Regions from separate parts of the Microvirgula aerodenitrificans DSM 15089 genome, predicted to be linked through region 1. Evidence: riboswitches for the same ligand, from Rfam matches in the RefSeq annotation. Region 1 holds a riboswitch; each other region holds the start of a gene.
The links. Region 1 has a riboswitch for cobalamin ahead of Q352_RS0106255 ((2Fe-2S) ferredoxin domain-containing protein). Riboswitches for the same ligand answer to the same signal wherever they lie in the genome.
Positions count from the first base shown of each region.

Region 2: another riboswitch for cobalamin. It lies ahead of Q352_RS20815 (TonB-dependent receptor domain-containing protein); the one in region 1 lies ahead of Q352_RS0106255 ((2Fe-2S) ferredoxin domain-containing protein).
Region 3: another riboswitch for cobalamin. It lies ahead of Q352_RS0113035 (energy-coupling factor ABC transporter permease); the one in region 1 lies ahead of Q352_RS0106255 ((2Fe-2S) ferredoxin domain-containing protein).

Region 1 covers NZ_JHVK01000004.1:166,714-169,982, reverse strand. Annotated here, with positions in the region: gene Q352_RS0106260 (cobyric acid synthase) at 1-1,312, opposite strand, end outside; cobalamin riboswitch at 1,438-1,615, shown strand; gene Q352_RS0106255 ((2Fe-2S) ferredoxin domain-containing protein) at 1,784-2,113, shown strand; gene Q352_RS0106250 (cobaltochelatase subunit CobN) at 2,110-3,269, shown strand, end outside.
Region 2 covers NZ_JHVK01000012.1:111,547-114,815, forward strand. Annotated here, with positions in the region: gene Q352_RS20815 (TonB-dependent receptor domain-containing protein) at 1-1,770, opposite strand, end outside; cobalamin riboswitch at 1,902-2,091, opposite strand; gene cobT (nicotinate-nucleotide--dimethylbenzimidazole phosphoribosyltransferase) at 2,246-3,269, shown strand, end outside.
Region 3 covers NZ_JHVK01000015.1:70,999-74,267, reverse strand. Annotated here, with positions in the region: gene mgtA (magnesium-translocating P-type ATPase) at 1-810, shown strand, start outside; gene Q352_RS0113035 (energy-coupling factor ABC transporter permease) at 877-1,530, opposite strand; cobalamin riboswitch at 1,571-1,769, opposite strand; gene Q352_RS21050 (MerR family transcriptional regulator) at 1,768-2,190, opposite strand; gene Q352_RS0113025 (NAD(P)H-dependent oxidoreductase) at 2,229-2,810, opposite strand; gene Q352_RS0113020 (LysR family transcriptional regulator) at 2,949-3,269, shown strand, end outside.

The DNA.
Region 1 (3,269 bases):
GCAGGGCGAGGCAGGCTTCCGGATGGTCGAACAGGCCGTGCAGATAGCTGCCCAGCACCTGGTCGTCGGCCGAGACCGCCCCCTCGTTGCCGTCGGCCAGCCGGATCGCCGGCCGGTCCAGCGCCGGGCCGGTCGACACGCCCATGTGGATCTCGTAGCCGGTGACGGCGGCATGGCCCGAGGCCAGCCATCCCTGCCGGCGTTCGAGCTGCTTGTGCGCATCCAGTGTCGTTTCCATGTCGAGCAGGCCGAGTCCCGGCGTGCTGCCGGCCGCACTTTCCAGCCCGAGCGGGTCGTGCAGCTGGCGGCCCAGCATCTGGAAGCCGCCGCAGATGCCGATCAGCCTGCCGCCGTAGCGCAGGTGACGGTCGATGGCGGCCTCCCAGCCATTGGCGCGCAGCCAGCCGAGATCGTCGCGGACGTTCTTGCTGCCCGGCAGCACGATCAGGTCGGCCGGCGGAATCGGCTGGCCGGCGGGGATCAGCTGGAATTCGACCTGCGGATGCAGGCGCAGCGGGTCGAAGTCGGTGTGGTTGCTGAGACGGGGCAAGGCCGGCGCGATCACGCGCAGTATCCGCTCGCCGCTGGCCGCCACGCCCTGCGTGCCCTGGCTCAGGCTGTCCTCGGCCTCGATATGCAGTCCCTGCAGGTACGGCAGGACGCCGAGCACCGGCTTGCCGGTTTCGCGCTCCAGCCAGTCCAGTCCCGGCTGCAGCAGGGCGATGTCGCCGCGGAAACGGTTGATGACCAGGCCGACCACGCGCCGGCGCTCGCTGTCCGACAGCAGCGCCAGCGTGCCGACCAGATGGGCGAACACGCCACCCCGGTCGATATCGGCCACCAGGATCACCGGGCAGTCGACCGCTTCGGCAAAGCCCATGTTGGCGATATCGCCATCGCGCAGATTGATCTCCGCCGGGCTGCCGGCGCCTTCGACCAGGACGCAGTCGCAGCTTGCCGCCACCCGGCTGTGGGCTTCGAGCACCACGCTCAGCGCCCTGGGCTTGAAGCGGTGATAGGCGGCGGCGTCCATATTGCCGATCGAATGGCCAAGGACGATGACCTGCGAGCCGGTATTGCTGTTCGGCTTCAGCAGGATCGGGTTCATGTCGGTATGCGGTTCGATGCCGCAGGCCAGCGCCTGCACCGCCTGCGAGCGGCCGATTTCGCCGCCATCGACGGTGACCGCGCTGTTCAGCGCCATGTTCTGCGGCTTGAACGGCATGACCCGGATGCCGCGCCGTATGAGAAAGCGGCACAGGCCGGTGACCAGGGTGCTTTTGCCGGCATCGGAGGTGGTGCCCTGGATCATGAGGGTTCTGGCTGGCATGGCGGCGGGGACGGGTGAATGAGGACGGCCATTATAGGGGTGTCGCCTGCGCCGGGCGTGGCGGACGGCCGATCGGGCACAAACGCGGTGCCCCGAAATCACGTATTATCCGGCGCTATTGCTGATGGTGCCCTTCGGGGTGAAACGGGAATGCGGTGAGAAACCGTGGCTGCCCCCGCAACTGTAAGTGACGAGCCCGCTTGACGATGCCACTGGATGACTCCGGGAAGGCCGCGCGGGTGATGACGCACGAGCCAGGAGACCGGCCATCGCCTTAGTCGACGTGAGTTGAAACCGGGCGGGGTGCACCGGGGGAAACCGCCAGCAGCCGTTCCGGCTGCGGCGCCTCGCTCGCGGCGACGCCCCCTGCACGAGGACGTCCTCCATGGCCCTGCCACCGCGCCGCTTCCGCCTTCCATTGTCGTTCTGCCCTGCCGCCGCGAGGGTGCCGTCATGAGACGCCACGACCGCCATGTCCTGATGTGCACTGGCCCGCGCTGCACCGGCAACGGCGTCGAGGCCGAGGCGATGTTCAAGGTGCTCGGGCAGGCGATCGACGCGCGCGACGGGCTGTGTGTCAAGCGTACCCGTTCGCACTGCTTTGCCGTGTGCAGGGAAGGCCCGATCGCCGTCGTCTATCCGGACGGCGTCTGGTATCGCCAGGTCGATGCCGCCGCCGTCGAACGCATCGTCGACGAACATCTGGTCAACGGTCGCCCGGTCGACGCGCTGGTGTTCCACCGGCTCGGAACCGGCGATGTCGGGCAGGAGGCGGGCCAGTGAACACTCCCGTTTCCCGCGGCATCGTGCTGTTGACCCACGCCGGCACCGACCTGACCGCGCTGCAGCGCGTGCGTGCCGAACTGCCGGACGGTTTCGTGCCAGTCTCCGGCGTCAACCTGCAGACCATCGTCTGCCCGGACGGCATGGCCGCCGTGCTGGCCGGTCCGGTGGCGACGGCGCGCGTCGTCATTGTCCGCGTGCTGGGCCGCACCAGTGCCATTCCCGGTTTCGACACCCTGTGGAAGGACGCCCGCGCCCACGGACGCGCCCTGATCGTGGTCAGCGGCACCGGCGAGCCGGACCCGGATCTGGCAGCACAGTCGACCGTCCCGCCGTCCCTGCAGCATGAAGTGACCGCCTACCTGCAGGCCGGTGGCACCGGCAATATGGCGCAGCTGCTGCGTTTCCTTGCCGACTACCTGCTGATGACCGGCTTCGGCTACCTGCCACCGACGCCGCTGCCCGAGCACGGCATCCACCATCCGGAACTGTCGGCCGACTGCTCGCTCGACGACTGGCTGGCGATCCGCCGGCCGGACTGGCCGACGGTCGGCATCACCTTCTATCGCGCGCACTGGGTCAGCGGCAACACCCGCTTTATCGACAGCCTGGTCGACGCCCTGGCCGCGCAGCAGCTGAATGCGCTGCCGGTCTATACCGCCTCGCTGCGCACGCTGGACGGTAACGGCATGCCGGCCGCCATGCAGTTTTTTGTCGGGGCGGACGGCACGAGCCGCATCGATGCGCTGATCAACACCACCTCGTTCGCCATGGGCGACGTGAACGCCGACGGGCCGACGCCGACCGGCTGGTCGGTGGCCGCTTTCGAGCGCCTCGACGTCCCGGTGGTGCAGGCAATCACCAGCAGCATGACCCGGGCGCAATGGGAGCAGTCGGAACGCGGGCTGAATCCGCTCGACACGGCGATGAACGTCGCACTGCCGGAGTTCGATGGCCGCATCGTCAGCGTGCCGATGTCGTTCAAGCATGCCAGCGACGGTGCGCCGGCCGAACAGACCGACTATGCGCCGCTGCCCGACCGGGTGCGGCGCGTGGCCGGCATCACCGCACGGCTGGTACGGCTGCGTCGGGTGCCAGCCGCCGACAAGCGCATCGCTTTCATCTTTACCAACTCTAACAGCAAGGCGTCGCAGAT
Region 2 (3,269 bases), on a different contig from region 1:
GTTGACCCGCGCGTACAGCGTGGTGGTCGGGGTCAGCCGGTAGTCGGCATACAGGTCGACCAGACCATAACCGGCCAGCGGCTGCTTGTTGGCCGGATCGCTGTAGCGCGAGCCGGCGGCGGTCAGGGCACTGCCCAGCGTGACCGGACCGATGTCGCGGCTGACGTCGACGCTGCCGAACACCCTGGCGCGCTGCGACAGCTGGTTGCCATTGCTGCGATCCTCACCGTCCTGCCAGTTGACGTTGGCGGCGATGCGGGTACCCAGCAGGGTGGTGCTGCCTGCCAGCGCCAGACCGCGGATGCGGGCCTTGTCGACGTTCTCCGCCGTGCACGGACCGCTGCCGCTGCACACATAGCCATTGATCATGTCGTCGATGCGGTTCTCGAACGCCGTCAGCCGCAGCATGCCGTATGCCCCGTTGTACTCGGCACCGACTTCCCCGTTGCGGGCCGACTCCGGCTTCAGGTTCGGGTTGCCCTGGAAACCATAGGCCAGCGGCCAGTACAGATCGTTGAAGGTCGGCACGCGGAAAGCGGTCCCGTAGTTCGCGGTCAGCTTGATGCTGTCGGTCAGCCGGTAGCCATAGCCGAGCGAGCCGGTGGTCTTTTCACCGAACTGCGAGTTGTCGTCATGACGCAGCGACGCATTCAGCAGGTGGTCGCCGAAATTGCCGCTCCAGCCGGCGAACACCGCCTTGTTGTTGCGTTCGTTCCGGGTATAGGCCTGCGTGCTGTCGACCTTCTGGTTCAGGTACTCGGCACCCAGCACCACCCGGCCGGCCACGCCGAGGTCCAGGTCGTTCTGCCAGGTGTAGGTATCCTGGGTGGTCTTGTACAGACCGGAGCGATCGAGATTCACCCCGCTGTAGGTCTCGTAGCGATCGACACCGTTGGTCACGGTCAGCGTGCTGGTCCATACATCGCTGAAGCGGTCTTTCAGGTACACGCTGTTGCTCTGGACGCGCTGCTTGTTGTAGTCGTCGGCCAGCGGCGTGCCGTTGTCAAAGTCGGCCTTGCCGAAGGACTGGAACAGCTTGATGCCGATTTCATGGCCGTCGACGATCTGGTGCGACACATTGGCGCTGTAGCTGAGGTTGCGGTAGCCGTCATCGTCCGGGTTGTAGCTGAACGTGTTCTGCGCATTGGTGGCGGAGAAGCCGCCATCGGTCCCGCGACCGGCCACGTTCAGCGAGAACGAGGTATCGCCGACCACGCCGCCGATGCCGCCGCCGACGCGCCAGGTGCCGTCATTGCCGACGCCGGCGCTCAGGTACGGCTTCGGTGCGCCCTTGCCCTGTTTGGTGAAAATCTGCACCACGCCGCCGATCGCATCAGCGCCGTACAGCCCGGATACCGGGCCGCGCACGATTTCGATATGGTCGATCAGTTCCAGCGGGATCTGTTCCAGCGCGGTCTGCCCCGAAGTCGCCGACGATACGCGCACGCCGTCGATCAGCACCACCGACTGCTTGGAACTGGTACCGCGCAGATACAGCGCGCTCGCGCGGCCATCGCCGCCGTTGCTCGCATACTCGACGCCGGACTGGCGCGCGAGCAGCTGCGGCAGGTTCAGGCCGCCGGCACGGGCGATTTCCTGCTGGCCGATCACGGTCACGTCACGGGTCTGTTCACGGCTGTCGGTGGCGGAGCGGTTGGCGGTCACCACGATTTCGCCGGTGGTGGTGGCGGGTTCGTCAGCGAACGCATTCGCCACTGCCAGCGACGCCAGGCTGGCGACAAACCATTTGCTACGGATATTGCACTTCACGAAAAACACTCCCTGGAAACGGATCAGGAGTGCGAGAAAGACAGGCGCATGGCCTTTCAGAATGGACAATCGGCGCGGCCCGGCCTGATGCCGGTCGCGCTGTCGCTGTCATACCGCCTCCCCGCGATACTCCACTGCAGATTGCCTGGGCCGGTCTCCGGGCTGGGTTCCCGCGGCCTCGCCTTCCCACCCTGTCGGGCAGTGGCGCGTGAAGCCGCTTGCATGCGAACCATACCGTTGCGGGGGCAGCGCCGGCCTGTCACCGGCTTCCCGTTTCATCCGCGCCTGACGGCGGCGGACACCCTGGCAAGATGGAGCCGGATTATAGCGGCGGCATGCCGGCATGACAGCCCGCAAGATCAAATTACGCCGTAATGCCGATTGAAGCGCTGCCGGCGCAGCGGTAAGGTCTCGCGTTCGATTTTCGCCGCCCCGCAAGACGGGACGATTCCCTTCTCTCTTCCGGAACCCCCTGATGCCCCATCCCGATGCGTCCGCCTTCGATGCCGCCGTCGCCCGCCAGGCGCGACTGACCAAACCCGCCGGCAGCCTCGGCAAGCTGGAAACCCTCGCCTGCCAGTTCGCGGCCTGGCAGGGCCGCGCCATTCCCTCGCGCCTGCGCCCCGCCATCACTGTCTTTGCCGCCGACCATGGCGTCGCCCGCAGCGGCGTCTCGGCTTATCCGGTCGAAGTCACCGCCGAGATGGTGAAGAACTTCGTTCGCGGCGGGGCGGCAATCAGTGTGCTGGCGCGGGAAATCGACGCGACACTGGAAGTGGTCGATGTCGGTGTGGCGGCAGACTTCGATCCGGCCATGCCGATCGTGCATGCCAAGGTCCGCTACGGTTCGCGCAATCTGTGCGACGAACCGGCCATGCAGGAACAGGAATGCGAACAGGCGATCGAAGCCGGCCGCGCCGCCGCCCGCCGCGCCATTGCCGCCGGTGCAACGCTGCTGATCGCCGGTGAGATGGGCATCGGCAACACCACCCCGTCGGCCGCGCTGATCTGCGCACTGAGCGGCGCCCGCCCGGTCGATGTGGTCGGGCGCGGTACCGGTGTGGACGACCAGGGCATGGCCCGCAAGCGGGGAGCGGTCGAAAAGGCGCTGCTGCGCGCCCGGACTACCGACACGGCGGCCGGCTGGCTGGCCGAGGTCGGCGGGCTGGAAATCGCCGCCATTGCCGGTTACTACCTCGAAGCCGCCAGCGCCGGTGTACCGGCACTGGTTGACGGCTTCATCACCGCAGCCGCGGCCCTGGTCGCCTGCGGCATCGATATCGACACCCGCGACTGGCTGCTGGCCTCGCACCGTTCCCGGGAACTGGGTCATGAGCTGGCACTGACCGCGATGGGGCTGGAGCCGCTGTACGACTTCGGGCTGCGCCTCGGCGAGGGATCCGGCGCGGCGCTGACCGTGCCGATGCTGCAGATGGCGATCCGGCTGCATGCCGACATGGCCACCTTTGCCGAAGCCGGCGTCAGCGACCGGGACCACG
Region 3 (3,269 bases), on a different contig from region 1:
CGCGGCAATGGCCATGTGGTCGGCTTCATGGGCGACGGCATCAATGATGCCCCGGCGCTGCGTGCGGCCGACATCGGCATTTCGGTTGACTCGGCAGTCGACATCGCCAGGGAGGCAGCCGACATCATCCTGCTGGAAAAGAGCCTGATGGTGCTCGACCAGGGCGTGATCGAGGGGCGCAAGACCTTCGCCAACATGCTGAAGTACATCAAGATGACTGCCAGTTCGAACTTCGGCAATGTGTTCTCGGTGCTGGTGGCCAGCGCGTTCATCCCGTTTCTGCCGATGCTGCCGCTGCATCTGCTGGTGCAGAACCTGTTGTACGACGTGTCGCAGGTTGCCATCCCGTTCGACAACGTCGATGAAGACGCGCTGCGCCAGCCGCAGAAGTGGAACCCGGACGAACTGGGACGCTTCATGCTGTTCTTCGGCCCGATCAGCTCGGTATTCGACATCAGCACCTATGCGCTGATGTGGTTCGTGTTCGGCGCGAACACGGCGGCGCAGCAGACGCTGTTCCAGTCCGGCTGGTTTGTCGAAGGGCTGCTGTCGCAGACACTGATCGTGCACATGATCCGCACCCGCAAGCTGCCATTCATCCAGAGCCGTGCCGCCTGGCCGCTGCTGGCGATGACGGCGGTGATCATCAGCATCGGCATTTTCCTGCCGATGGGGCCGCTGGCCGGCTACTTCAAGCTGCAGGCGCTGCCGCTGAGCTACTTCCCGTGGCTGATCGCCACCCTGCTGGCCTATATGGCGCTGACCCAGGCCATGAAGGGATTCTATGCCCGCCGCTACGGCTGGCAGTAAGCGGGTTTCGCTGCAATGAAAAATGGCGCGAGTGTTGCACTCGCGCCATTTTTTGCAGACCCGTGCCTATGCCACGGCCAGCGTCTTCACGCAGGTGAAGCGGCTGATCAGCAGCTTGTCGGCGTGCGGCTTCAGCGTGCGCACCACCAGGCAGGTGAACAGTGGTTCGCACAGCACCAGCGGCAGGTAGGACACGGCGAACAGCGCCCAGTTGTACAGCGGGGTCGGTTCTTCGCCGAAGGCCAGCCAGAAGCCGACCATGGCGACCACGCCGCTGTAGTACAACGCGTCGAACTTGACCACTTCAGCCCAGCGGATGCGGCGGCGTTCGTCCTCGGCGAAGAAGTGGCGGCCCAGCAGACCGTGTGCAGCCACCAGCGGCAGCATCAGCGACAGCGAGTTGACGCCGAGATGGACCAGATCCTGCGGCTCGAACAGCAGTCCCTGCAGCAGCAGGCCAATGGCGAAGCCGAACAGGGTGGGGATAAAGCCAAAGATGAAGTACACCGCCGATGCGCCGACGAAATGGAGTTCCGACGCGCCGACCGGCAGGTGGAAGATTTCCATGAAGACCGAGAAGAACACGGCAGCCAGCAGCGTCTTGACCAGGTTGTCGGGCCGGGTGAACAGTCTGGGTGAAAAGGCGGCCAGCGCGCCGACGGCGGCGACGTTGGCGTACAGCACTTTGGCGGCATTGAGAATGCCGGGTTCGATATGCATCGTTCTCCCTCCGAGGAGATGCGGGTGAGGAATACGCCGGGGATCGGCATGTCTCGTGGCAGGTCTCCTGGCTCGCGGGTCGACATCCCGGTGCGCCTTCCCGGCCTTTCAGGCCAGTGACTTCATGCACGAGACTCACCGCTCACAGTTGCGGGGGCAGCGCGGTATCCGCCCGAAGGCTTGCCGACTTCCCTGTTTCCTCCGCCCACTTCGGCGGAACCACTAAGCGCGCATAGCTTAAGGGGTTTCCAGAACAGATGCATCTTTCTGCTGATGACGGGAACGGACAGGCTCACAGGCCGGGCTGCGCTGCTGCAGATCGGTGCAGGCACGGATCTCCGCCTCGATATGTATCAGCTCCTGGTCGAGCCTTTCGAGTCTCGCGATCTCCTGCCGCAGGCTGGCGCGTTTCTGCGCCAGCAGCGCCGCCAGCCGGTCCCAGTCCGGCTCGCCATCCCCGTTCAGTACCGGCGCCAGTTCGGCCAGCCGCAAGCCGAGGGCCAGCGCCTGGCGGATCATCTGCACCAGCGCCACGCTCTCGTCACGATAGACGCGGTAACTGCCCTGGCGCTGCACCTGCCCCAGCAGGCCCAGCGATTCGTACAGCCGGATGGCGCGCGCCGAGGCACCGCTCCGTTTCGCCAGTTCCCCGATATACATGGTTCCTCCCGCGCATGACCGCTGACTGGATAACGCGTTCAGAGTCGTCTGGCAAGCAGGCGGGCCCGTTCCAGCCAGGCCTCAAGGCGGGCGGGCGTAGCGCCGAGGACCGGCCCCAGCCGCTCTACCCGCACTGGCCGGATGCCGCAGAAGCGCAGCGTAGTGTCCTTCATCTGCCGGATCGCCGGGTCGCGGTAGACCCAGCGGAAATACCACGGCGGCGTATCCATCGTCGCCAGCAGCAGTGCCGAACGGCCGCTCAGCAGCCGGGCGGGAAACGCCTTGCCGGGCCGGTAGCGAAAGGCAAAACCGGGCAGGAACACCCGGTCCAGAAACCCCTTCAGCAGCGCCGGCACCCCGCCCCACCAGACCGGAAAGACAAAGGTCAGGTGCTCGGCCCAGTGGATCGCCTCGGTCGCCGCCTGCAACCCGGGTTCCAGCGGCTGGACCCGGCGGTAGCCATCATGCAGAACCGGATCGAACACCAGTTGGCCCAGCCGCAGCACCCTGACCTCGTGCCCGGCCTGCCGTGCAGCCTCGGCATGGGCATCGGCCAGCGCAGCGTTGAAGCTGTCACTGGCCGGATGGCCGAGAATCACCAGAACGCGTTTGCCGCTCATTCCGCCCCACTCTTGTCTGTCCGAAAGCATGCAGTGTGAACCCTGCCCCGTGGGACAGGGTCAAGGGCTTTCCATTCCGGGCCTGGCCATGACTGCTAGAATTGATAATTGTCGTTCATTTATCAAAAAATTTTTGACATGTATGCGATCAACGACCTGCGGCTGTTCATCCGCACCGCCGAGCTGGAAAACCTGTCCGCGGCGGCGCGCGAGCTGGGCTGCACCGCCGCCGCTGCCAGCGCGGCCGTTCTGCGGCTGGAGAAACGGCTTGGCGTACGGCTGTTCGCCCGCTCGACCCGGCGCATGCGCTTGACCGAGGAAGGTCGGATCTTTCTGCCATCGGCCCGGGCCGCACTGGCGGCACTGGCCGATGGCGAGGCAGCGCTGGCGGCGCAACGCCAGCAGCTTGCCGGGCCGATCCGGCTGGCGCTGCCGTCCGATCTCGGCCGCCACCTGCTG